Regions from separate parts of the Desulfosporosinus sp. genome, predicted to be linked through region 1. Evidence: predicted binding sites of a transcription regulator. Region 1 holds the regulator's gene; the other holds the start of a gene.
What was found. The regulator LexA, encoded in region 1, represses DNA repair genes until DNA is damaged. The targets are predictions, from matches to a motif close to CNAACANNTGTTNG.

Region 1 (12,289 bases):
GCGCTGACCTCTTGAACAAATCCCATGAGTTCCTCATTCTCGATAAATTGAAGGGCAATTTTACTCAGATCATTGGCTGTAGTGTATTGGCCTGGTTCGGGCATTCCATGCGGGGTTGTAAAGTGAGTATTTTGACACCCAAGAGTAGCCGCATATTCGTTCATTCTCTGAGCAAAGGCTGGAATTGACCCACTGATTTTCACCGCCAAAGCTGCAGCTGCATCGTTAGAACTATTAACATAAAGGGCAGTTAATAAGTTTTGCACGGATATTTGGTCACCTGGTCTGAGTCCTAGTCGAGAGCCTTCAACATTTACTTCCGTTCCGACTTTTATGATATCCGTCGTTTTTAATACATCAATTGCTATAAGCCCAGTGATTAGTTTTAACGTACTGGCAGGGGCTCGTTGGGTATCTGGGTTATGGGATTTCAAAATTTGATTTGTCTCAGGATTAATAAGGACATAGCTCAAGTCTTGCGTTGAAAGATTTGTTTTAATTGAATTTGACTTCGGTATATCTTGTTTTGTCTCAGCGATTGCTGGTTTGATCACTGGGTTGAGGTTTGCTGTACTTAGATAATGAACTGACACTAATAAAATAAAAATGGTTAGAATGGATATCGTCATTCTCTTAAGTTTAGATTTAACTCTCGAATATCGCTGTTTAGGTTGTTTCACAATAACCCCTCTTTTTGTAACTATAAACAACGACATTATAACTAATTTAGGGAATAGAGGCAAGCTTAATGAATCTCTAAGCAGAACATGGCTATTTTCCTTCCTCCCAAATTTGCCATACTACCAAAAAAGGATAGGGATTAATCCATTGCCCGTTAGGGAGTTCAATACCAAGATGAAGATGATCGGGTGTCGTTAAAGCATCTCCTGTATGTCCCATCCCTCCAATTAGCTCCCCCGCTTCTATTCGATTCCCTTTACAAAGTTCCGGGGAAATATATTGGAGGTGTGCGTAATAATAGTAATTCCCATCGTCTCCGCGTACACCCACACGTTCTCCTCCCAGACGATTCCAACCAAGCTGTTCGATTATCCCCCCGCAAATATTGACGACGGGCGTACCTTCTTTTCCAAATACATCCGTACCTTCATGTCTGCGTGCTCCTCCTTCTCGATCAGCACCAAAACTATCTTCGAACCAATACTTTCCGATGACCGGAAAATGATATAGATTTGGTTGGAAATAGGAATACTGCTTAAGAATTTCACGATGTCTTCCCACAAGCTTAACTGTTTCCTCCCGGAGTACACCCCACTTTAGATCTGAGAAAGGAACATTAGCATTAAGTTGGTCAACTAGGGGTTGGGCCTCTCTTTGTGGAATTGTCGAACGTATTGCTAACAAGTCCTCATAGGAGATAAACGAAGATCTGTTTTTTTCTTCTAGACATTGTTTAACTAGTGTTGGAGGTATTGAACTGAAATACGGATAAATATCTGGAGATATGTTCGGTGGACGATGGATTACCTGCCAAGAAACTATCCCTATAATAATCAGAATGCACAACTGTGTAAATCCTCGAAATAAGTTAAAGGGAAATTTCATAGTTTCCTCCTACTCTACATTTATAGGTTTATGGTTTTGCTTTTAACGAACATTTGTTTGCACATTTTCGAGAAGAATGGTACAATATTCCTTAATAGATGGGGGTGTTTTTTTATGTACCCGGATTTATCTCAGCGACAAACAAAGATTTTGGAATTTATTAAGGATCAAATACGAAAAAAAGGATATCCACCTGCCGTTCGGGAGATAGGGGAAGCTGTTGGCCTGCTATCTAGCTCTACGGTGCATGGCCACCTCCAGACTTTGGAGGAAAAAGGATATATCCGACGTGATCCTACCAAGCCAAGGGCAATCGAGATTCTGGATAGTTCTAGTGAAGTACTCCATATTCAGAACGTAGTGCAAGTCCCAATTGTAGGACATGTTACAGCCGGCCAGCCTATTACAGCTATCGAAAACATCGAAGGTACCTTTCCTCTCTCGGCTGATTTTGTTCGCCAGGACAACATGTTCATGCTTCGTGTGCAAGGAGAGAGCATGATTGAAGCAGGAATTTTAGATGGGGATTACATTATCGTCCGTCAACAGAATCAGGCTCGCAATGGCGAAATTGTTGTGGCCTTAATTGGTGATGAGGCTACAGTAAAACGCTTCTATAAAGAAAGAACGCTCATTCGACTCCAACCGGAGAATTCTGCAATGGAGCCGATCTACTCTCAAGATGTTTCAATCTTAGGAAAAGTTGTTGGTGTTTTCCGTTCTCTCTAAGATATAAGGCACTTATAACAAGATATGCTCTAGACAAAAAAGTTAACCTTATTACCTTTATATTTCTTCAAAAAAATAGTCTATGTTCTTCTTTTGTTTGCTCAGACTGTCGTTACCTTATGTTTTCTAAGTAATTAAAAAGCCGGTTCTCCTTTTTGAGGAAAACCGGCTTTTATCTTTGCTTTAAGTTAGATTGAGATTTTGCTGATTTGCTTGTCCTTGAACCGTTCCAGGCCTAAAGAGATTAGACGGTCAATCAATTCAGGATAGGGTATTCCAGTAGCCTCCCAAAGCTTAGGATACATTGAAATTTCCGTAAAACCTGGTAAGGTATTTATCTCATTAACAAATATTTCACGTTTAGACGTTACAAAAAAATCAACTCGACTTAATCCGTTAGCTTCAACTGCACGAAAGGCTTCAATAGCCATGCTTTGTAATTCTTTAATCACTGAGTCCTCTAAGGCAGCTGGAATCAACAGACTGGATCCAATGTTTGAATATTTTGCTTCATAAGTATAAAACTCTTGCGCAGGTAAAACTTCCCCTGGAATCGACGCTATAGGCGCATCATTTCCCAGGACTGAGACTTCTATTTCTTGACCAATGATGGTCTCTTCTATGACGATTTTGCGATCAAAGATAGCTGCGGTCTTCAGGGCTTCCATCAACTCTTCACGATCATGAGCTTTAGAAATACCCACACTAGATCCTAAATTGGCAGGTTTTACGAAGCATGGATAACCTATCGTTTCTTCAATCTCGTTCAGACATTGTTCCGGACCATTGAGGAATTCAGATCGCAAAAGAGTAACATAGCGGGCTAAGGGCAGATTCTTTTCCAGAAAAACCGCTTTCATACGATCTTTATCCATACCAAGAGAGGATCCTAATACCCCTGAACCTACATAGGGAACATTAGCCATTTCAAGTAAACCCTGAAGAGTTCCATCTTCTCCAAAAGGACCGTGAAGGACCGGAAAAATAAGGTCAAACTTCCCTTGATCTGGGAGGGTATGCCCATTTAAAGACATAAAACGTGGGTTGGTTGGATCAATAACCAGATTAACCTGAATGGACTCATTTGGTTCAGGAAATCCATCCTTTAAAAGAGTTTCTGGTAAGACACCCCAAAACCATTGGCCTTGTTTACTAATACCGATGGTTTCAACCTTGTAACGGTTTCGGTCGATTGCTTTGTATATTGACCGTGCAGAATTTAATGAAACCTCATGCTCACCTGAGCGACCGCCAAAAAGAAGAACGACGTTTAGTTTGTGATCATCCACAATACTCCACCCTCTCAATAAGTAGTTAGATAGTAAAGTAAACCAGTATGTGCTCACTGTCCCATAAATTTTAAACTAGCCTCTCGGGATAAAGGTGCAACTTATAAAAGTATATGCGTAAAAACGAAAAAAGCTCCCACCTAACGGGCAAGAGCTCCTATTTGATCTATTGGCCAATATCGAAAAAGAGTTCTTCCAGTAATATTTTCGACGGGTAGAAATCCCCATTCTCTAGAGTCCGCACTGTTGTTGCGATTATCTCCCATAACAAAGACCGAATTGTTGGGAACCACTATTGGACCGAAATCCTTCATTGATGTTTCAAATAAATAGGGTTCATAAAGAGGTTGATCGTTAACATAGGTTTTCTTATTTCGTATTTCAACTTTATCCCCTGCTAAACCCACGACTCGCTTAATATAGTCATCCGTGGCATGAGCACTTGGCGGTGGATGAAAAACAATAATATCTCCAGGACTAATATGATCGAACCGTTTAAAGAAAAACTTGTCCACTATGACTCGGTCCTCGAGCTGAATGGTTGGAAGCATGGAACCCGTTGGGATTTTACGTGCTTCAATAACATAGGTGCGCAAAACCCAAGAAAGAGCAAAGGCAATGAGGACAATTTCTACGAGTTCTATCAAAAAACGTGCTGAACTTTTTGGTTTCTCAGATTCTTCCATATAAGCACCTCTTTTCCCCTTACATAGTAACACAGATCTACGGATGTTTAAATGGTTTAAACCTCTCTAGCGCAGCAGCCCTTGTTCCCACATAGTTAGGGCTGCTAAGATATTCCCCATTTGAACATAGGTGTAGGATATACCACCTTGCTGATAAACAATATACGGTTCACGAAGAGGTCCGTCAGCGGAAAATTCGCTGGTGGATCCTTGGATAAACGTTCCGCCAGCCATAATGATTTTATCTTCATATCCCGGCATTTCCGACGGGATAGGTAAAACATGAGAATCAATGGGTGATCCTTTTTGAAGACCTTGGCAGAAAGCAATCATTTTTTCTTGAGATCCAAGTTTGACTGCTTGAATGAGATCTGTTCTCGGGGCTTCCGGTTCCGGATGGACTTCAAACCCTAAAGCTCGCCAAAAGGCGGCAGAAAAGACTGCCCCTTTAATAGATTCGGAAACGGTTAAAGGGCTGAAGAATAAACCTTGATAAAATAAACGCTGCCACTCTAAAGTTGCTCCCATGTGCCCGCCAACCCCTGGTGCCGTTAGGCGCTGGGCACTAAGCTCCACTAAATCTGAGCGCCCGGCTACATATCCACCCGTTGGGGCTAGACTTCCTCCCAGATTTTTAATGAGGGAACCTGCCATTAAATCCACACCGATATCACCTGGTTCCTGAGCTTCGACCAGTTCTCCATAGCAATTATCAACAAAAATAATCAGTTGAGGATAGTTTGATCTGATAAAATCCACTAATTCCTTCAACTGAGCGATCATAAGTGCATTTCTCCAAGCATATCCCCGGGAACGTTGAACCATCAGCAGGCGAGTTTTATCCGTTATGGACTTTTGGATAAGATCAAACTGTAGTTTACCCATAGAGTCCAAAGGAACAGTATCATATAATACCCCAAAGTCCATGAGACTCCCTTGCCCTTTTCCCCTTAGTCCAATCACTTCTTCCAAGGTATCATAGGGTTTTCCGCTCACAGAGATAACATGATCTCCCGGGCGTAGAACTCCGAATAAAGCTGCTGCAATAGCATGTGTGCCTGATACAAACTGACCTCGGACAAGGGCTGCTTCTGTCCCTAAGATACGAGCCACTATGCCATCCAGAACCTCACGTCCTGAATCACCTAAGCCATAGCCGGTTGTTCCCTGTAAATGATAGCTTGCGACTCGTTCCTCTTGAAAGGCCTTCAAAACTTTTTCATGGTTTTGTCGTGCTATTTCTTGTAATCCAGGTAATTGACTAAAGAGTGCTTCTTCTGCTTTAGAAACTGCATCGTTAATCAATGTCGGCCATTTCTGATTCGAATACAAAAAAACTTCCTCCTAATATATAAACTAGTATAAAACTTGGTTATACCCACGCCGCCGCGCGCGAAGACACTGTCTTCGCACGTATTAACTCTTCTTGCAGACACTGTCTTCGTACTTAATTAGCATTCTTGCAGCCACACGATGGCGCCAGCCTTAGATGCACAAGGTTCCTAAAACTACCTGGTTAGCAAAGAACTAATATGTTGCCATACCGGCCTCAGAGAGTCTCCACGGGTAAGAGATATCTTGATGGGATAAGGAAGGTACCCTGCCAGCTCATTTAGATTATCGTCATCATCAACCTTATCGACTTTATTGAGCAACGTGATCATAGGTTTATCCGCACATCCCAACTGGTTTAGAACCTCCTTAACCGTTTCAGCGTGTTGGAGTGCTTGGGGATGACTGGCATCGACAACATGAATCAAACCATCCGCTTGTTGAACTTCTTCTAAGGTCGCAATAAAGGCTCGAAGAAGTTGAGTGGGCAATTTACGAATAAACCCAACTGTATCGCTTAGCAGGATTTCTAGAGTAGAGTCAATTTTAATACTACGAACAATCGGATCTAAGGTAGCAAATAACTTGTTTTCACCGGCTGGTAAGTCTGATCTGCTGCCGGCTCTCTCCATAGCAAGTTTCATAAAGGTTGTTTTCCCAGTATTAGTATACCCTACTAAAGCAATGATCGGCAGTCCACTTCTGGTTCTTTGTCGGCGCTGTACATCACGGTGCTGTAAGACGAGCTTTAATTCTTTCTCAAGGGAATTTATACGGTCTCGCATTCTTCTTCGATCAAGCTCCAATTTTGTTTCGCCAGGTCCCCGGGAGCCAACTCCCGCACCTAAACGAGAGAGAGCTTGTCCCTGTCCGGTCAAATAAGGCAGGAGATGCTTAAGCTGTGCTAATTCGACTTGCAGTTTACCCTCTCGAGACTGAGCACGCTGGGCAAAGATGTCCAAGATTAATCCCGTACGATCGAGAACTTTTAATCCGGTTTCCATCTCTAATGTTCGCAACTGGGTTGGAGATAGTTCATCATCACAGATTAGAACATTAGCTTCCGTCTCCTGTAGACGGTGAACCAATTCTTCAAGTTTTCCGCTGCCAAAATAGCTGCGTGTTTGACCATAGCGACGTAACTGGACCAACTGACCGACCACATTGACTCCGGCGGTACGAGCCAGTTCCCGCAGTTCTAATAAATCTTCATTCGTTTCTTGTTCACTTTCTTCCAGAGCAATTAAGAAAGCACGTTCTTTCCCTTGCGCGGTCACAGTTTTAAGCTTTCTAGGTGAACTTTCTTCAAGATTAGAAAGACCCTCAAGATAATCAAAGGTATCCCAATTTTGGGGACTTAGGTCAACTATATAGGGATCCCTTTCCATTCTCCGATAGGCAATTTGAATACCCGTGAGCGCCCCATCGTGAACTCCGACAGACGACATACTCTCCAGTTGTAAGGATGCCAAAGCACTATGATCCAAGGGGCTTAGTTGGTAGTTTCCATTAGGATGAGTATGAATGCACCTGAGGTGTTTTCCGATCGACCTACCCTTAATTGGTGGAAGAGCTACTGTCGCATGACGCCCTACTGCAGCTGCCAATAGGATCCCGTTCCGAGAAACATAAATGGCAATTTCTCGATTCCAAAGCTGAGTAAGGCGTATAAGCTCTTTAAGGATATCAGGATGAATTAGTTCAGAACGCTCAGTCTTAATCTCAGAAAGATGTTTTAGTTCTTGTACCTGACTTGCCCGAATTCCAGACAAGTCTCCCGAAATGTCCATGTTCATAGATTACCTCGAATTCAAAGATTTTAATGGCTACATGGGGCAGTAATTCTTACAGGTTTTCCAAGTTAATATCAGCGGGCAAAATCTGAATGAGCTCTTCACGACTTGAGCTAGGCTTTTGGAATAGACGCACTGCTTGTTTTCGCACGGTTTTCTCCACTAGGTTTCGTACAAGTCTTGCATTTCCGGCATAACGATGGGAACTAAGTAAAATTTGAAGATGAAAACGAAGGGCATCCTCAGCTTCTACAGTTAACTCATATTGTCGTGACTTGAACATTGATTTTCCGATGGCTAGCAATTCATCAAGTGTGTAATCCGGAAAATCAATATGTATTGGAAAGCGGGATCTAAGTCCTGGATTGGTTTGCATAAACCAGTCCATTTCTTGACTATACCCTGCTAAGATTAGCACAAGATTATCCTTATTGTCCTCCATGGCTTTTACTAAGGCATCAATGGCTTCCTTGCCGAAATCCTTCTCTCCTCCTCGGGCTAAGGAATAGGCTTCATCTATAAATAGGACTCCACCCAAAGCTTTTTTTACTTGCTCCCGAGTCTTTTGAGCAGTATGTCCGATATATTCACCGACAAGATCTGCACGCTCGCATTCAATAATATGTCCTTTTTGAAGAACTCCCATTTCTTTAAACAGTCGCCCGACCAAGCGTGCCACTGTTGTCTTGCCCGTCCCGGGATTCCCTTTGAAAATCATATGGAGAACAAGGGGTTCCGCTATTAGTTTTTCATGTGTTCTTCGCTTTTGGATTTCCACAAAGGCTTGCAAGTCTCGTATCAGTCGTTTAACGATCACTAATCCAATGTAGGAATCTAATTCTGCCAGGATTTCTGCAACTTTATTTCTGTCCTTATCCTTGTCTTTATCTTTTTCTTTGTCTGAGGCAGAGGAATTATTTTTACGCCCTCGCCCAATCCCCACCATTTCTACTGCAGGAGTAAGGGTGTTTTCAGTTTTGGGGGGTAAAGGAGTCTGAATTAGCGGCGGTAATTGCTTATCCTGTGCGAAGGTTATTCTGATTGTCATATGTACAGGCACCTCCCATCCTTACTACTATACGCAAGTAAGGACGAAAGGTGTCCTAAAAACCTGATGTTATTATTTCCCTGTTAAGCTTTTGGCATAACGCACACGTGACGTGTGATCAAGGAATTTCTTACGAAGACGAACGCTTTTAGGTGTAATTTCAACCAATTCGTCATCATTAATAAATTCTAAGGATTGCTCTAAGGACAGTTCCCTTGGCTTATCAAGGCGTAGAGCCTCATCCGCTGAACTGGTACGCATATTTGTCAGCTGCTTTTTCTTACATACATTAACTTCAATATCTTGCTCCCGCTTATTCTCTCCAACAATCATACCTGCATACACATGAAGGCCCGGATCGACAAATAAAGTGCCTCGCTCTTGAGCTGAATATAACCCGTAGGCGTTGGTTTCCCCTTCTTCAAAGGCGATGAGGGCACCACGATTTCGTCCTGGGATATCTCCTTTATAGGGTTCATACCCCATAAACATATGACTCATCATTCCCTCTCCGCGAGTTTGAGATAAAAATTCTCCCCGGAATCCGATCAGTCCTCTCGCTGGAATTTTAAACTCAACGCGCATCTGAGTTTCAGAGAGGTTCGTCATATTAGCCATTTCAGCTTTACGCTTACCGAGCAGTTCCATAATTGCGCCTAATGAACTCTCATGAAGGTCACATATTAAGAATTCCATAGGTTCGCATTTTACACCGTCAATGATTTTATAAATAACTTCCGGTTTAGAAACCTGGAGTTCGAACCCTTCCCGCCGCATATTCTCAATCAATATCGAGAGGTGAAGTTCTCCCCGACCTGACACTTGGAAGCAATCAGCAGAGTCTGTTTCTTCTACTCTTAGGCTGACATTCGTCTCAACTTCCTTCCAGAGACGCTCGCGGATCTTACGAGAGGTTACAAAATGCCCTTCACGCCCAGCGAAGGGGCTATTATTAACCATGAAATTCATGGATAAGGTTGGCTCATCCACTTCAATGGTGGGTAAAGCTTCCGGGTTTAGAGCACATGCCACGGTTTCCCCAATATTAGCACTGGTTAACCCGGTAAGTGCGACAATTTCTCCGGCTGAAGCCTCGGAAACCACTTCACGCTTTAAGCCATCATAAATCATGACTTTACCGACTTTAGTACGTTCAAAGCTTTCATCCCGTTTGATTAAAGTTACGTTTTCATTCTGATGAATTGTTCCACGGACAATGCGACCAACCACAATCTTGCCAACATAATCGTCATAGTCCAGTGTGGTGACGAGCATTTGGAAGGGTGCTTCCAGATCAACAACGGGTGCAGGGATATGCTCTAGAATGACAGAGAATAAAGAGGATAAGGAATCTTCCAGAGCATCAGGGTCAAGCCCTGCTATGCCAGTACGTGCCGATGCATAAACCACCGGAAAATCCAACTGATCGTCGTCTGCACCAAGCTCAATAAAGAGGTCTAAAACCTCGTCGACCACTTCTGCCGGACGAGCATCCGGGCGATCTATTTTATTGATTACGACTATCGGAACAAGTTTAAGTTCTAGGGCTTTACGTAAAACAAACCGTGTTTGAGGCATTGGCCCTTCAAAGGAATCGACAATGAGGAGTACTCCATTAACCATCTGTAATACACGTTCAACTTCGCCGCCAAAATCAGCGTGTCCTGGGGTGTCAATAATATTGATCTTTGTTCCTTCCCAGTGGACTGCGGTATTTTTGGACAAAATTGTAATTCCACGTTCACGTTCTAAATCATTGGAATCCATAACGCGTTCAATTACTTGTTGATTAGCTCGGAAGGTTCCACTTTGTTTTAACATAGCATCAACAAGCGTGGTTTTCCCATGATCTACGTGAGCGATAATAGCAATGTTTCTTAAGTTTCGAGTTTCCATAGTTGGGCTGAATTCCTTTCTATTCCTAAATATAATTATATCACTTAAAGATATCATAGTTGACTATTGAATTCAAGCACAAAGAACTAAGTTCGATGTTAACCGAACTTAGTTCTTTAGGTTTTGGGGCAACCTTTAGTTATCGTGGATTGTTTGCTGCTGATTCTGCTGCACTAGCAGCCGCTATGTTGATCGGGCGAATTGGCATAACCGTCGAAATAGCATGTTTATAAACCATTTGTTGTCTACCTTCAAATTCGATGACAACGGTAAAGTTATCAAATCCTTTTATTAGGCCCTTTAGCTGAAATCCGTTAACCAAATAAATGGTCACTGGAAGGTTTTCTTTACGCACCTGGTTTAAAAAGGTATCTTGTAAATTGATGGGCGATTTGTTCATTTATTTTCCTCCATCACCTTATATTTCTACTCTGACCCTATTTTACACGAGATTGACATGCTCTGCAAGCTTGAGCGACTGACTCAACCAGAACATTGAGATCTGTCTTTATATCGAACCAACGGATCCTAGGATCTCGTCGAAACCAAGTTAGTTGACGTTTGGCAAAATGTCGGGTATCTCTTTGTAATAAACGCAGCATCTCAGGTTTTGTGACAACTCCCTTTAAAAACCAAAGGGCGTGACGATAACCAATACTTTGTAAGGGTTTTAAGCTTAAAGGATAACCCTCAGATATAAGCGCTAAGGTCTCTTCTAATAGGCCCTGTGAAAGCATTGTGACGCAGCGTTGATTGATCCGTTCATAGATTAAATCCCGTGGAGCAGTTAGTCCGATATACACAATCGATGGGTCAAGAGGCTGGTACTCATAATCATTAAATTGACGTTGGCTTGAGAGAGTTTTACCAGTTAATTCGTAAACTTCCAGGGCTCGAACAACTCGCAGAACATTGTTGGGATGTAACTGCTCAGCCGTATCAGGGTCTCGTTTTCTAAGTTCTTCATGTAATGCTTCATTCCCGTTTAATAAAGCAAACTCATTCCATTTAGTCCGAATTTCTTCACAACCCTGTTGAGCAAAGTCGTAGGGATCGAGTAAGGAACGGATATAAAGCCCAGTTCCACCTACAACAATTGGAACATGTCCACGACCTCTAATCTCTTCAATTAAAGACGTAGCCATAACCTTAAATTGTGCGGCGGTAAAAGGCTCCGCAGGATCAAGAAAATCAATCAGATGATGTGGAACGAGTTCAAGTTCTTCTCTAGTGGGTTTAGCTGACCCAATGTCTAGTTTTTTGTAAACCTGGACAGAATCCCCGGAGATAATTTCTCCACCTAGCTTCTGGGCAAGAGCTAAACCGAGGGCTGACTTGCCAATGCCGGTTGGACCAATAATTATTACAAGTGGATGCACGAAACCACCTCCATTAAACTAGACCGAAATCCTGTTATTAATCGATGGACACCACTTGTTCAACTTAGTTAAACGAGTGAATCTGCCTTATTTTATTCCTAGCCATAGCCATAGCCATAGCCAATATTTAGCCTATTGATTAGTATACCCGGCACAGCATGCAGGCAAACTCCTGGGGGTTTTGTTCACAAAGTCACTTGGTGGCAACTAATCTAGGTGCGATAAAAGCGTTTTTCTAATTCAGTACGAGTCATTGTAACCATTGTAGGTCGTCCGTGTGGGCAGGTATAGGGATTTTGAGTAAGGCTAAGCTTGGCAATAAGTTGTTCCATTTCAGGCAAGTTCAGGGGATCTTGGGCTTTAATCGATTCTTTACAAGCTAACATATAAACCCATTCTTCCAACATCTTATCGAAGGTCGGAGGAGAATTCTTTAATAAGACCTCGTCGATAAACTCACGAAGTAAATCATCAGGTTGATTGGATCCTGTTTGAATGGGCACGCCGCGCAGTAAATAAGTTCGTGAACCGAATTGTTCCAGAATGAACCCCATCTCGTTTAGAATCCATA
Region 2 (12,289 bases), on a different contig from region 1:
TGTCGTCGAATTCACGCCATGTCATCTCCCGTCGAAATTCTGCCACGGGACTTGTTTCTATCAATTCAAACTCTTGCCATGTGACTTCACGCCTTTCCTGCAGCTCTGGATTGATTTCTATCAGGCTGATATCCTCGCTGAACTGTCTGGCATTACGGGAAAGTACTTCTGTTATAAGCATTTTTGTCATTCTCCTTTTAGTCGTGAGCTTGTGAACTATTTGGTCTATCCTCTGTTAATTCAGCCGCAATTTTACACTCCCGTCAACAGCTTTGGTAAATAGGTCGCGATACCAGGGAAAATCATCAGTAGAATTAAACAAATCAAGATCGTACCTATAAATGGCCAAATCCCCTTAAAAATAGTTTCTAAAGGGATATCCGGGGCAACTCCTTTAATAATATAAACATTCATTCCTACCGGAGGGGTAATAACTCCCATTGCTACCACCAAAACTACAACAACCCCAAACCAGATCGGATCATATCCTAGGGTATCGACCACTACAGGAAAAAATATGGGAATGGTTAGCAGTATCAGAGCTAAAGCATCAATAAAGCAGCCTAGTATGAAGTAAATGAAGAGAATCATGCCCATAATGGCGAAGGGGGGCAAGCTCAATGATCCGACCCAATTTGCCAGTTCAAAGGGTACTCTGCTTATGGCCATAAATCGACCAAACATCACCGCACCGGCAAGCATAAACATGATCATGGCGCTGGTTCTAGTCGTATCAATTAAGGATTTAATTAGCTTTTCCCAACTGAGCCGTTTCTCTAAAAGACTAATAACGAGTACGCCACCTGCCCCGACAGCACCTGCTTCAGTCGGTGTAAACCAGCCCGCAAAAAGTCCGCCGATGGAAAGAATAAAGACAGCCAGGGCTTCCCACAGCCCTCCCTTTAAAGAACGAATTCTATCACTCCAACCTGATTTGGCACCAGCCGGTCCTAGACTTGGGTTACGCAATGTCAGCAAGTAAATCATACTCATGTTCAAGAACATTAGAAGAATCCCGGGTACGATCCCAGCCATAAAAAGAGTTCCTACCGACTGTTCCGTGGCTGTGCCGTACAAGATAAAAATTACACTTGGGGGAATCATAACCCCTAAAACGCCCCCGGCAGCAATGCTTGCTGTGGATAAGGACTTGTCGTACTGATATTTATCCATCTCAGGCAGAGCGATGGCCGCCATTGTTGCTGCCGTCGCTGTATTAGAGCCGCAAATCGCTCCGAATACAGCACAAGCTGCTTGTGTTGCTATCGCCAAGCCACCCGGCAAATGTCCGACTAGCTTATAAGCAAAAACATAAAGGCTCGTGCCAATTCCTGAATAGAAAGCCAGAAACCCCATCCATACGAACATAACGATAACACTTAAGGAATAAGACGTAAAGGTATTGTAGAGTTCTTTAGCCACCATGTCTAAGGAGGCCGGGACGGACGTTAGGTAGCTGAACCCTACAAAACCAACAAGTGCCATAGCATAGGCAATGGGTGTCCGCAGCATTACCAAGCCAAAGAAAAGGGCGATTCCAATGAGCCCCACGGAAAAGACACTCATCGTGTCACCTTCTTAGCCGTATCTATAGCAACTACTTCTCTGATCGAATTCAGGGAATTCAACAACAATACCAGACAAAGCCCCAATAAGCCAAAGGCAATGAAATAGATAAAGGGGTAAACGGGTATTTCCGCCGAGGGTGAAACAAGCCCTCTTACTTTCATAGCTTGACCAAATCTTACAAGAGACCAGACTCCGGCAGACCACAATATTAGAGAAACGACATTAACAAAAACGGCGGTAACGGATTGAATTCTACGAGGAAAACGTTCCATAATCAAGCCGACAGCAATGTGACCATCTTTAAAAGCACAGTGCGCCAAAGCCAAGGCCATGCCCATTGCGGTTAAAAAGCCTGCCAACTCATAGGTTCCTAAAATAGGTCGGTTAAAAGCCGTCCGTAAAACAATGTTAGCTATAATCAATAGCAGCACGGAAAAAATACATAGTCCTGCTAATTTATCTAATATCCTGCTTACCGCTTTTACAATGCCAGTTAATCGCTTCACTAAGATACCTCCTCAGGATTACTGAAACTCCTTGTTATATTGATCTGCAAGATTTATCACTTTATCTAAGATCTCTTGTCCTTTTAGTCCCTTTTGATTCATTTGAGCTACAAAATCCTTTTGAATGGGTTTTACTAAACTGATCCAGTGATCTTGTTCCTCTTGAGAAAGGGTGATGGTCTCCATTCCTTTTTCATTGACAGCATACTTTATAGCGGACTCGTTTTGTTTATCCCATAAACCCATTGCGACATCTTCAAAAAACCTCTCATTGACCGCTTCAATGGCTTTTTGGTCTTTGGGATCTAGGGAGTTCCACTTATCATGGTTCATGGTGATATAAAATAAATTATTGTATAAAAACGGTGTGAACGTTACATATTTAGTTACTTCAGCCTGTTTCCAACCTTGTAGAACCTCCACTGGGCCTAAATTCCCTTTTACAACGCCCTTCGATAAGGATTCGTAGGCTTCAGATTGAGCCATAGCCACTGGTAAGGCTCCCAGTGCCGTAAGACTTTTAGCGCTTAGTCCCGTAGCTCTAATCTCTAGTCCTTTTAAATCCTTTAGTTCACGTACAGGTTCTTTGGTGTATAAATCTCCAGGGCCTGTTGTAAAAACCATCATTAATTTTGTATCTTGAACTTCCTCGGGATTAATCTGTTTGATCCCTTCCCAAGCGACTTTACTGGCAGCTTTAGAATTAACGTACTTAATACCTGGCAGTTCAAATACTTCTAAAACGGGAAAACTGCCTCGAGTATAAGAAAAACAAGAAAGACCCAAATCAGAGATTCCATTAATAACTCCGTCATAGATTGCGTCAGCCTGTGAAAGGGTTTGTCCTGGGTAGCTTGTAATTTTTACTCTGCCCTCTGTTGCAGTCTCGATTTCCTTAGCCCAAGGCTGAATTAACTCTTTCTCAGCTGGGTGTGTAGCAGGAAAGAAGTGAGCCAATTTTAACTCAACTGTTTGAGATTTATTTTCCGAGGGGGCAGATGCTGTCTGTCCGCATCCTGAAATGAAGATTAAATTCAGCACCAGCAGCCCAAGTAAAATCCCTTTCCCCAATGACCTTAACTTAATTGTTTTACCTATCCCTTTTTTCATCATAAATCTCTCCTCAATAGTTATTTTAGAAAAACAAAAAAACTCCTAAATAGGAGTTTAGAAAACTGTGAAAACACCCTGCATCCGCAATAAAAAACGGATAAGGGAGTAATAAACCACATCCTGATTTTCTACCATCCTACAAATATCCTACACTTTTATAACCGTTTAACTTCCTACCTACACTGCCTGCCTACATTAACTGATCTACCGTCCCGACCCTACACCCTACTGAAGCACTCCATAATACTGTATTAATATGCCCTACATAAAAAAAGTATCATAATTCAAGATTAAAATCCAGTTAATATTTTCCTCTGATTTCGACATTTTTCTCAGACCTTAAAATGGGTATACTCTTCGTCAATAACTCAATCCCCTATTTGCTTATATTCCAGGTCATTCTTTTCAAGTTCTTGATTTTTGGCATACCTAAGATACAAGAAAAACGATCCGATAGCAGCTAAGAAGATAGTTAGTGCGAAATACGCCGTTGCTAAAGATACTTGAATGGTAAAGTCATGACGATTCAAGTGTCCATTGTTGAGGACCAACACTTTAGCATATCCCAGTCCATAGAACAATAACGAAGAAAGATAACAAATAACTGCTTTTTTTGGCACTAATACGCCCCCACATCAACAAAATTCGCGATATTACCTTTTCATTATTCTTTAACTTCTATGGTATACGACCGGGGGCAAGATTATTAGGGGGGCTCAATGCACAAAAATTCGAGGGTATCACAAAAGGTTCGTCATCATAGGATAATCTTCATTCTCTACGACACCGCCAGTCATAGAGTGAAGCCCGCTATTTAGAAATGCTGATCTAAAAATGGCTGAAGACCCGTATTTTTCTCGAATAGTGTCAACGGCACTGTCAATCTTACGTCGCTTTTCGTAGTTTTTACCAAAGAGGGATGTCTGATAAAAATCGTTTTGGCAAAGTTCAGATACTCTTAGTCCCATATGCCTCAGGGGATGACCCTTCCACAGTTCATCGAATAATTCACAGGCTATTTGCCAAATTTCATCCGTACAATCAGTGGCATTATAGAGTTTTCGTTGGTGAGAACAACCATAAAATTCATTGGTTCGGAATGAAACTGATACCAGACGAGCTAGCACCTTGGCCTGTCGCAATCGATTACTTACGGATTCAACAAGGGAAAGTAAGACAAGGTGAGCATTTATACGGTCCTCTACGTCAAAGGGAATGGTTGTAGAATTTCCCATTCCTTTAACTTCAATGGTACCAACTGTTCGGACTGGAGAATAATCAACGCCGTTAGCGTAGTTCCAGACTAATACCCCCTGGGATTTTAAAAATAGCTTAATTATTTTTAAATCATAATTTGCGAGTTCCCCAATCGTGTTGATATTCCTAGATCTAAGCTTTTTAGATGTTGCCCGTCCGACCATGAAAAGTTCCTCAATAGGCAGGGGCCACATTTTTGCAGGCACTTCTTCAGGAAAAATCGTGTGTACCAGGTCAGGTTTTTTGAGTTCTCCAGCCATTTTGGCCAATAGTTTATTCGTAGAGATCCCTATATTTACAGTAAAGCCAAGCTCATTTTTAACTCGGTCTTTTATCTCATGGGCAGTTTTGATAGGGTCATCTGACAACAACTCCATACCTGAAAAGTCCAGAAAACATTCGTCAACGGAAAACCGCTGGACGGATGGGCTATATTCTCTAAAAATCTCAACCATGGCGTCACTGCACTGACGATAAAGGCTATAATGAGGAGGAACAATGATAAGACCAGGGCATTTTTGGCAGGCTGAGTAGAGGGTTTCACCTGTTTGAATCTTAAACTTCTTAGCGGGAATTGATTTAGTGAGCACAATGCCATGCCGAGTGGTTGGATCCCCGCCAACGACGGATGGAACTGTCCGTAAATCCAGTGGATCACCATGTTGTAGGCGATATACAGCTTCCCAAGACAGATAGGCTGAATTTGCGTCAATATGAAAAATATATCGTTTAGCCATAGTTCTTCACTCCCAATTATTATCCGTACATAGTGTCCATATGGGAACGTATGTTCTATTATAACCGGATACTTTGGGAATATCAATAAACAACCTGTTATTTGTTATACATGAAGTGTGACCCTTTTCTAAAGATGGAGATAAGTGGAGCCAATGAAAATGAACGACAAATAGTATATAATGAAAAAGAATTATTGCTTTTGAGGTGGTATAAGCTCATGAACCCTATTGCTAAGTCTGCTGTACAATCTGCCCTAGACCATTTTCTTAACCGCGACGTGTACCTTCACTTAGAGACAACCAATGGAGCCTATGCAGTCCATAAGCAAGAGAGCACTATGACTGTAGGTGCCTATATTCGCAATGGTCGTATCTGCTTTGGGCGTGGGGTTATTACCGGTGAGGGCCCTTACCGTGTTGGACTTAAAATGGAAATCGGTTGGGTTTACGCTGAAGGACTGACGGATTTTGAAATAGACCAAGCAGGTCGACTATTACTCGCCGGCCATGATCAAGAAGGTCGCTTGGCTGTAGCCCTTGAACTTAGTTTTACCCCCTTCGATCTGTAACCTTGGCGTATAAAAACCCGCTATCTCGCGGGTTTTCATACTGTCAGTGAAATTATGTACTTAGGAGGTATTTTTTTGGAACAACACGTTCTCGTTATTTTTCCCCATCCCGACGATGAAACATTTGGCTGTGGTGGAACCATAGCACAATTCACCCAAACAGGCGTTCCTGTAACTTATGTCTGTGCTACTTTGGGACAAATGGGGCGTAACATGGGAAAACCGTTCTTTGCCACTCGAGAATCCTTGCCGAATATTCGGGAAGCAGAGTTGGAGGAAGCTTGCCAGGCGCTTGGCATTCAACGTTTGATTAAGCTTGGTTTACGGGATAAAACGATTGAGTTTGAGGACCCGGAACTATTGACCGCTAGAATAGAGCAGATCCTGCGAGAGGTTCGGCCATCTCTTGTCCTCACTCACTATCCCGGATATGCAGTACATCCTGATCACAATGCACTAGGGGAGGTAACTATCCGGGCCATTTCACGTCTTCCCGTTCAGGAACGTCCAATGGTATATGTCCATGCTTTTGCTCGCGACTGCCAGAATAGGCTGGGCCCACCCGATATTATTAATGACATTTCAGCTGTGTCCGAAATGAAGCTGGCCGCCATCCGAGCACACAGATCACAGTCCCAAGTATTTTTTCCTCGTATTGCTAATGGACAAACCAAAAAACCATCCTCAAAGAATTCATTCAGTCATATGCTTGAGCGCGAATCCTTCTGGACGTATCATTTTTCGTAATCTTTCCAACCACTCCACCTGAATTTACGAAGGACACACTCCAACTTATAGATTAAGAGGTCTTAAAAAACGCTGAAAGCAGCTCTGGTCTGCTTTCAGCGTTTTTTATCTAGGGAATTAAATAAAACTTTAGTCAATCTTCAAGGGCTTTATATATACGTCCTAGGAAATCTTCCTAGACAAATCAAACCCGTATTGAGAATTTCTTAGCTGGACTCTTAATTTAGCGTTCTTTTTAAGAATTCCTCGATCTCTAGACTTCTTAAGGTATAAGAATAGTGATCCAATGACAGCCAAGACGATTGCGAACACAAAATAACTTGTTGCTAAAGAGACATTCATCGTGAAGTCATAAGTATTTACCTGTCCTGCAACTGAATTCTTAATGACCAAGGTTTTCAGATATCCCATTGCGTAGAATAGTAACGAGAAAACATAACTAATAGCAGTTATTTTTGGCATAATCCACCTCCACCGCATATTGCACCCAGGAACATTCCGACTTAACCACACTTAGCCCAATCTCCGGTTATACACTCGGTGCATCCGCCAACATGTATAAGTTTGTTGCGGCATACTGGGCATTTATTGTTCCGAATCAGCCACTGTTCACAGGGCTCTATGCAATGAGTCTTTCGGTTGCAATCTGCGCATACGTCGTTCATTTTATCCGCCTCACAGTACATATATTTGTTTAGTACGAACCTGTGTTCTTATTATACTATATTCTATTCGGATATCAATACCAAACTGTTCTTACAATCATATTTTTTTAATATACCCCCATACGTTCTATATAAAAAAAGTATCGGTTGTTAACCGACACCTTTTATAGTCGTAACTTTATAGTTTAGCGATTAGCAACAGTTGCTTCCGCTGCCAGGCGAGCAATCGCAGTTCGGCTCCGTCCCAGTTAGCCAACCCATAATAATAGCAAAAGCACAACCTACACCCGGCTTAACTTCTATAGCGTTAGAAGGACAGTTTTTAGCGCAAGCTCCGCATTCCATACAGCGGTCTTTATCTACTATGACCGATTTTCTCCCTTCTAGGAGAAAGACATTGTGTGGACAAACCTCAAGGCATTTACCACAACCCGAACATTTGCTCGGTACAAGGTTTAACGTGGCAACATTCTTTAAGTATCGATGCTTCATATAAAACAGCTCCTTAGAGATTAGTAGATCAAGTGATTCTTAGCTTCAGATGGAATTTGCCTAAGAGGAATACTTACTCCAGCTGAAGCTTAGAAGAACTTATCCAGGGACGTAGCAGCCGTTATCTCCCTAGAAGATGGGAGTCTTACGGCTGGTAGTCATCGGATAAAACTATTAACCAAGATTAGAACGATCCCTAAGGTTATCGAGATAATAATCGCCGGAACAGCTCTTCTCATCTCTTTTAAGACACCTGAAAAGGAAGTGAAGGTTGAAGACCCAGTAAAATTCATTGCCAAAAAGGCTGATATTGGCGGAAGAATGAACAAATACCCCAAGGCTCTTAAAATACTATACTCAGGGACCGCCGTCCAATTCCACCCATTAAGAACATTAACGGCCACTGCCCAAATAAATCCCAATATCCAGCCTTTCCACGCGAAAGCTCTGACTGGTATCCACGGCAATAAAACCGGGGTTAAAACACAGCCTACCACGACCGCTCCTAAATAGGCGTAAAGATCAACCAACCCAAAAGGCCCAATCCCCAGAAGATTTAACAAAAAGAGTACGCCGAAAATCATTAAGGAAATTTTGAACGTACCAACAAGTTCTACTGGTGTCAATACCAAACGATCATACGTATTAAACTTGACCGTGCGCATTTCTGTAGTAGCTTTCAGCCCTAACTTGATAAATTCCTTAAGATCCTTGGCCCTTACTGGTCCAAAAACCACTTTGAAACCAGAAGCCTTAGTTACCAAGTGCGCACTAATACCCGGCGCACCCAGTTGTGGTACAATAACCGTTCTATGAGAGACAACCTTCTCAAGTTGTACTATAGACATACGATTTACCAACTCTTGGGTCCCAAAGGTTCCCTTTCCGGCAGCACACCATACGTTGATTCCTTTAGTATCCAGTACTAAAATCCAGGCATTGACCCCATTCAATTCCTTTCTTAAACTATCAAAACTCATTTTATAATTGGCTGAAACTAGAACAGGGGAATTGTTGTCTGGGGTTCCTATTCTATAAAGACCGGGTTCTACGATAAAGGCCATTCTGCCAATTCCCCAACGGGCTTTCCATGTCCCCCAAATGTCCCTAAAGGTCAACTCGGAGGATGTTGGAATGATTTTCAGTTCTCTACTGGAAATTTGCATAGCTCGGACACCTCTCCACACTAATACTTAGTTTATTTACAATTACAAGGGTCACTAGGCTTACCTATGCATTTGTCTTTATTGGACTTAATTTTAACCAAAAACTCTAAGATGGTTTCCATTACGGCACCATTGATACTGTAATACATCCACGCCCCCTCGCGTCTCCCGTTGACAATTCCACTATCACACAGAATCTTCATATGATATGACAAGGTCGGTTGAGTGATTTCGAAATTGTCTAAGAGCTGACAGGCACACATTTCGCCACTGGAAAGTAACTCAACTATATTCAGGCGTGTCTGGTCCGCTATAGCCTTAAATAAAGAAACATAGTCTGCGTAATTATACTTCATAAAATCCCCCATAGTTTTTAACCCTATAGATAAATATGTATATCTATTTTTATTGCACTTAAGCATATAGACATTTATCTATATGCTTATTATAACGACTATATAGATATATGTCTATATAGTCGTAAAGGTTGATGGTGATATGATTTGTTCACCCAAATGATTAATTGATGACTGGTTCCAATTGATCATTGAGTATCAAAGCGCCGTAGTGTTGGAATTGTGAAATTAATTGTTGTTTCGTAGGATCTGATATAACCACTCCCACTCTTCCAGGATAATATCTTAAGAATTTACTAATAAGTTCTGTTGACTCAGATTTAATAATCAGCGGTTTTTTTATGGAGAAGCTAATTTGACCAACAAATCCCCAGATATCAAAAGTCTCTTTGATATCTCCAAAATCTATGAGAACATAATCCATGGTTTGAGATTTATAATCTTTTATCAATTTATGAAATTCGCCCTTAATTAATAGATCCACAGCTTCATCATCTTTAAGCGAAAGCTCTTTAACCGAATAATCCTTGTCTTTAGAGAGTACAAGATAATTAAAGGGACTTGCTATTATTGGACTTCGACTCATATTCAAATCTAATACCGGTGCTTTGATCTCCTCGAGTTCTTTCTTTACCGCACTGATAAATTCTGGAGTTGTTCCACAACATCCCCCAATTAACCTTACCCCATGCTCGACAAATTCTCTGGTATAGGAACTAAATTCTTCTGGTTTTTGTTTGTAGACTGCCTCTCCGTTGACTAACTGAGGCATCCCAGCATTGGCTTTTACCGAAAGTGGGATTGAGACAACTGAATGCATTTTTTTAATTGGATCTATTAAACTCTCTGGACCTCCTGAACAATTAGCCCCCATGATGTCCACTCCTAATGATTCACACACGATTGCACAAACTTCTGCTGAATTTCCCGACATGGTTCTACTATTATCATTAAAAAAGGTTACTGAGGCAATAATAGGAAGTGAGGTTGTTTCTTTAGCTGCTATAATCCCTGCTCTTAATTCATTGAGGTCCCCAAATGTTTCAAAATTAACGATGTCGGCGCCTGCATCTTCTATAGCCCGTAATTGTTCTTTATATATAGTATAGGCCTTATCAAAACTCAAATCTCCCGCAGGTTCTAAAACCATACCAGTCGGACCAACGGAAGCGGCAACGTAGGTGTTATCCCCTGCAATCTCTTTGGCTAATTTTACACCTTCAAAGTTTACCTGATAGGTTTTCTCCCCTAAACTATGCTTTTCTAGAGTAACTCTATTTCCTGGAAAGGTATTGGTTTGAATCACGTCAGAACCTGCTTGTTTATACAAACTATATAAGTTTTTAACTTCATCAGGCTTCGATAAATTCCAGGATTCTGAAGCTTCATCTCCTGTTAATCCTTGCCTTTGAAGCATGACCCCCTTGGAACCATCATATAATAAAACCCTTTCTTGGATTGAGTTTAGGATACGTTTCATTTATTGTTACCTCCTCTAAAATTGTAGACCTGTTAAGTATACTCAAAGGTTGAAAAAGAAACAAATTAATAGTGCAGTTGAAATATAAGGAGATATGAGATAGAATTTTTTTAATCTTATTTTAATTTTTATCAAATTCTCCTTGAAGTTTTTTGGGTTAAGATTTATACATAGTCAGTTGTGACAATACAAAAAAACAAGGAGGACACATTTTATGACAACCTTAGAACAAGTGGAAAAATTACGGGCAATGGCCAATGTAACCTATGACGAGGCAAAGACTGCTCTAGAAGCAGCTAATGGGGATTTACTCGAAGCCATCATCTATTTGGAGAAACAGGGAAAGGTAAACGAACCGAGTGGAGGCGGCTATTACAGCAGTCAAAAAACTTCGGACACATACTCAGAGTCTTACAAAGAAGGATGCTGGGACAAGAAAGCACACTGCCACCACCACGGTGCCGGCTTTTCTTCAATGGTGAAAAAACTCGGACATTTTTGCATGAAGCTGATCCGCAAAGGCAATGCTAATTCCTTTGAAGTGCTGAAGGGTGAGGAAAGCAAAGCGTCCGCTCCTGTGACAGGCTTCGCTTTACTCTTGATCTTCGCTCCTTGGATTACTATTCCACTAATTATCATCGGACTATTCTTTGGTTTTCGCTATCGTTTTAACGGACCTGATTTTAGCAACAACACTGTCAATGACGCAATAAATAGCGCTGCAGATGCTGCCGTAAACCTTAAGAAGTCCATGGATAAATAAGAAAAACTATTTGAAATGGCGGGGCTTTCAATGAGTTCTAAAATTCTAATTATTGAGGATGAGGAAAAGATTGCCCGATTCGTTGAGCTGGAGCTCGGCTATGAAGGGTATACTACAACAAAGGCCTTTGATGGCAGAACAGGGCTTGAACTCGCTGAAACCGGCGAGTTCGACCTTATTTTGCTGGATGTTATGCTGCCTCAATTAAGCGGCATGGAAGTGCTGCGCAGAATACGGCGAACCTCTTCAGTTCCTATCATTATGCTAACGGCCAGGGACAGCGTAGTAGATAAGGTTTTCGGACTGGACAGTGGAGCGAGTGATTATATCACTAAACCCTTTGCCATCGAGGAGCTTCTGGCTCGGATCCGCACTGCTCTGAGAAAAACCATGCCTGAAGATGTTGTTCTGTCTGCCTCGGGTCTCATGCTGGATACTAGCCGACATACGGTTTCCGTCAAGGGTACCCCCATCGAACTGACCAAACGCGAATTTGACCTGCTCCACTTCCTGTTAAAAAATAAAGGATTAGTCCTCTCTCGAGAAGCACTGCTCGAAAATGTATGGGGCTTTGATTTTGCAGGTGAGACCAATGCTGTCGATGTCTACGTGCGTTTTTTGCGCGGCAAGATCGACGAGGTGTTCGATATAAAACTGATTCATACCGTCAGAGGAGTGGGGTATGTGATTAAGGATGAAACATGAGCCGTTAAATCGTCCCACAAACCGAATCGGCCATAAGCTGAGGTTCTCCCTTGTGTGGAAGCTCAACCTTAAACTATTTTTTCGCTTGCTGGGGATTTTTCTGACCCTTGATGTTTTTTTGTGCCTGGTATCTGCAGCAGGCGTGATTCTACGCGCCGAACAGA

Region 2: the regulator LexA is predicted to act here: its motif matches at 5,226-5,239, upstream of HGJ98_RS01515 (DNA polymerase IV).

What each region holds. Positions count from the first base shown of each region.
Region 1 covers NZ_JABZFS010000013.1:70,523-82,811, forward strand. The annotation lists gene HGJ98_RS02350 (D-alanyl-D-alanine carboxypeptidase family protein) at 1-680, opposite strand, end outside; gene HGJ98_RS02355 (M23 family metallopeptidase) at 772-1,566, opposite strand; gene lexA (transcriptional repressor LexA) at 1,681-2,295, shown strand; gene HGJ98_RS02365 (D-alanine--D-alanine ligase family protein) at 2,484-3,584, opposite strand; gene lepB (signal peptidase I) at 3,725-4,270, opposite strand; gene HGJ98_RS02375 (methionine gamma-lyase family protein) at 4,337-5,602, opposite strand; gene hflX (GTPase HflX) at 5,779-7,392, opposite strand; gene HGJ98_RS02385 (AAA family ATPase) at 7,448-8,443, opposite strand; gene typA (translational GTPase TypA) at 8,516-10,339, opposite strand; gene hfq (RNA chaperone Hfq) at 10,479-10,739, opposite strand; gene miaA (tRNA (adenosine(37)-N6)-dimethylallyltransferase MiaA) at 10,777-11,718, opposite strand; gene mutL (DNA mismatch repair endonuclease MutL) at 11,931-12,289, opposite strand, start outside.
Region 2 covers NZ_JABZFS010000009.1:27,128-39,416, forward strand. The annotation lists gene HGJ98_RS01490 (class I adenylate-forming enzyme family protein) at 1-181, opposite strand, end outside; gene HGJ98_RS01495 (TRAP transporter large permease) at 253-1,566, opposite strand; gene HGJ98_RS01500 (TRAP transporter small permease) at 1,563-2,075, opposite strand; gene HGJ98_RS01505 (TRAP transporter substrate-binding protein) at 2,094-3,185, opposite strand; gene HGJ98_RS01510 (hypothetical protein) at 3,557-3,808, opposite strand; gene HGJ98_RS01515 (DNA polymerase IV) at 3,929-5,182, opposite strand; gene HGJ98_RS01520 (YojF family protein) at 5,293-5,751, shown strand; gene bshB2 (bacillithiol biosynthesis deacetylase BshB2) at 5,827-6,498, shown strand; gene HGJ98_RS01530 (hypothetical protein) at 6,661-6,960, opposite strand; gene hgcB (mercury methylation ferredoxin HgcB) at 7,356-7,655, opposite strand; gene hgcA (mercury methylation corrinoid protein HgcA) at 7,814-8,821, opposite strand; gene HGJ98_RS01545 (helix-turn-helix transcriptional regulator) at 8,854-9,177, opposite strand; gene HGJ98_RS01550 (homocysteine S-methyltransferase family protein) at 9,341-10,657, opposite strand; gene HGJ98_RS01555 (ubiquitin) at 10,872-11,420, shown strand; gene HGJ98_RS01560 (response regulator transcription factor) at 11,451-12,125, shown strand; gene HGJ98_RS01565 (cell wall metabolism sensor histidine kinase WalK) at 12,115-12,289, shown strand, end outside.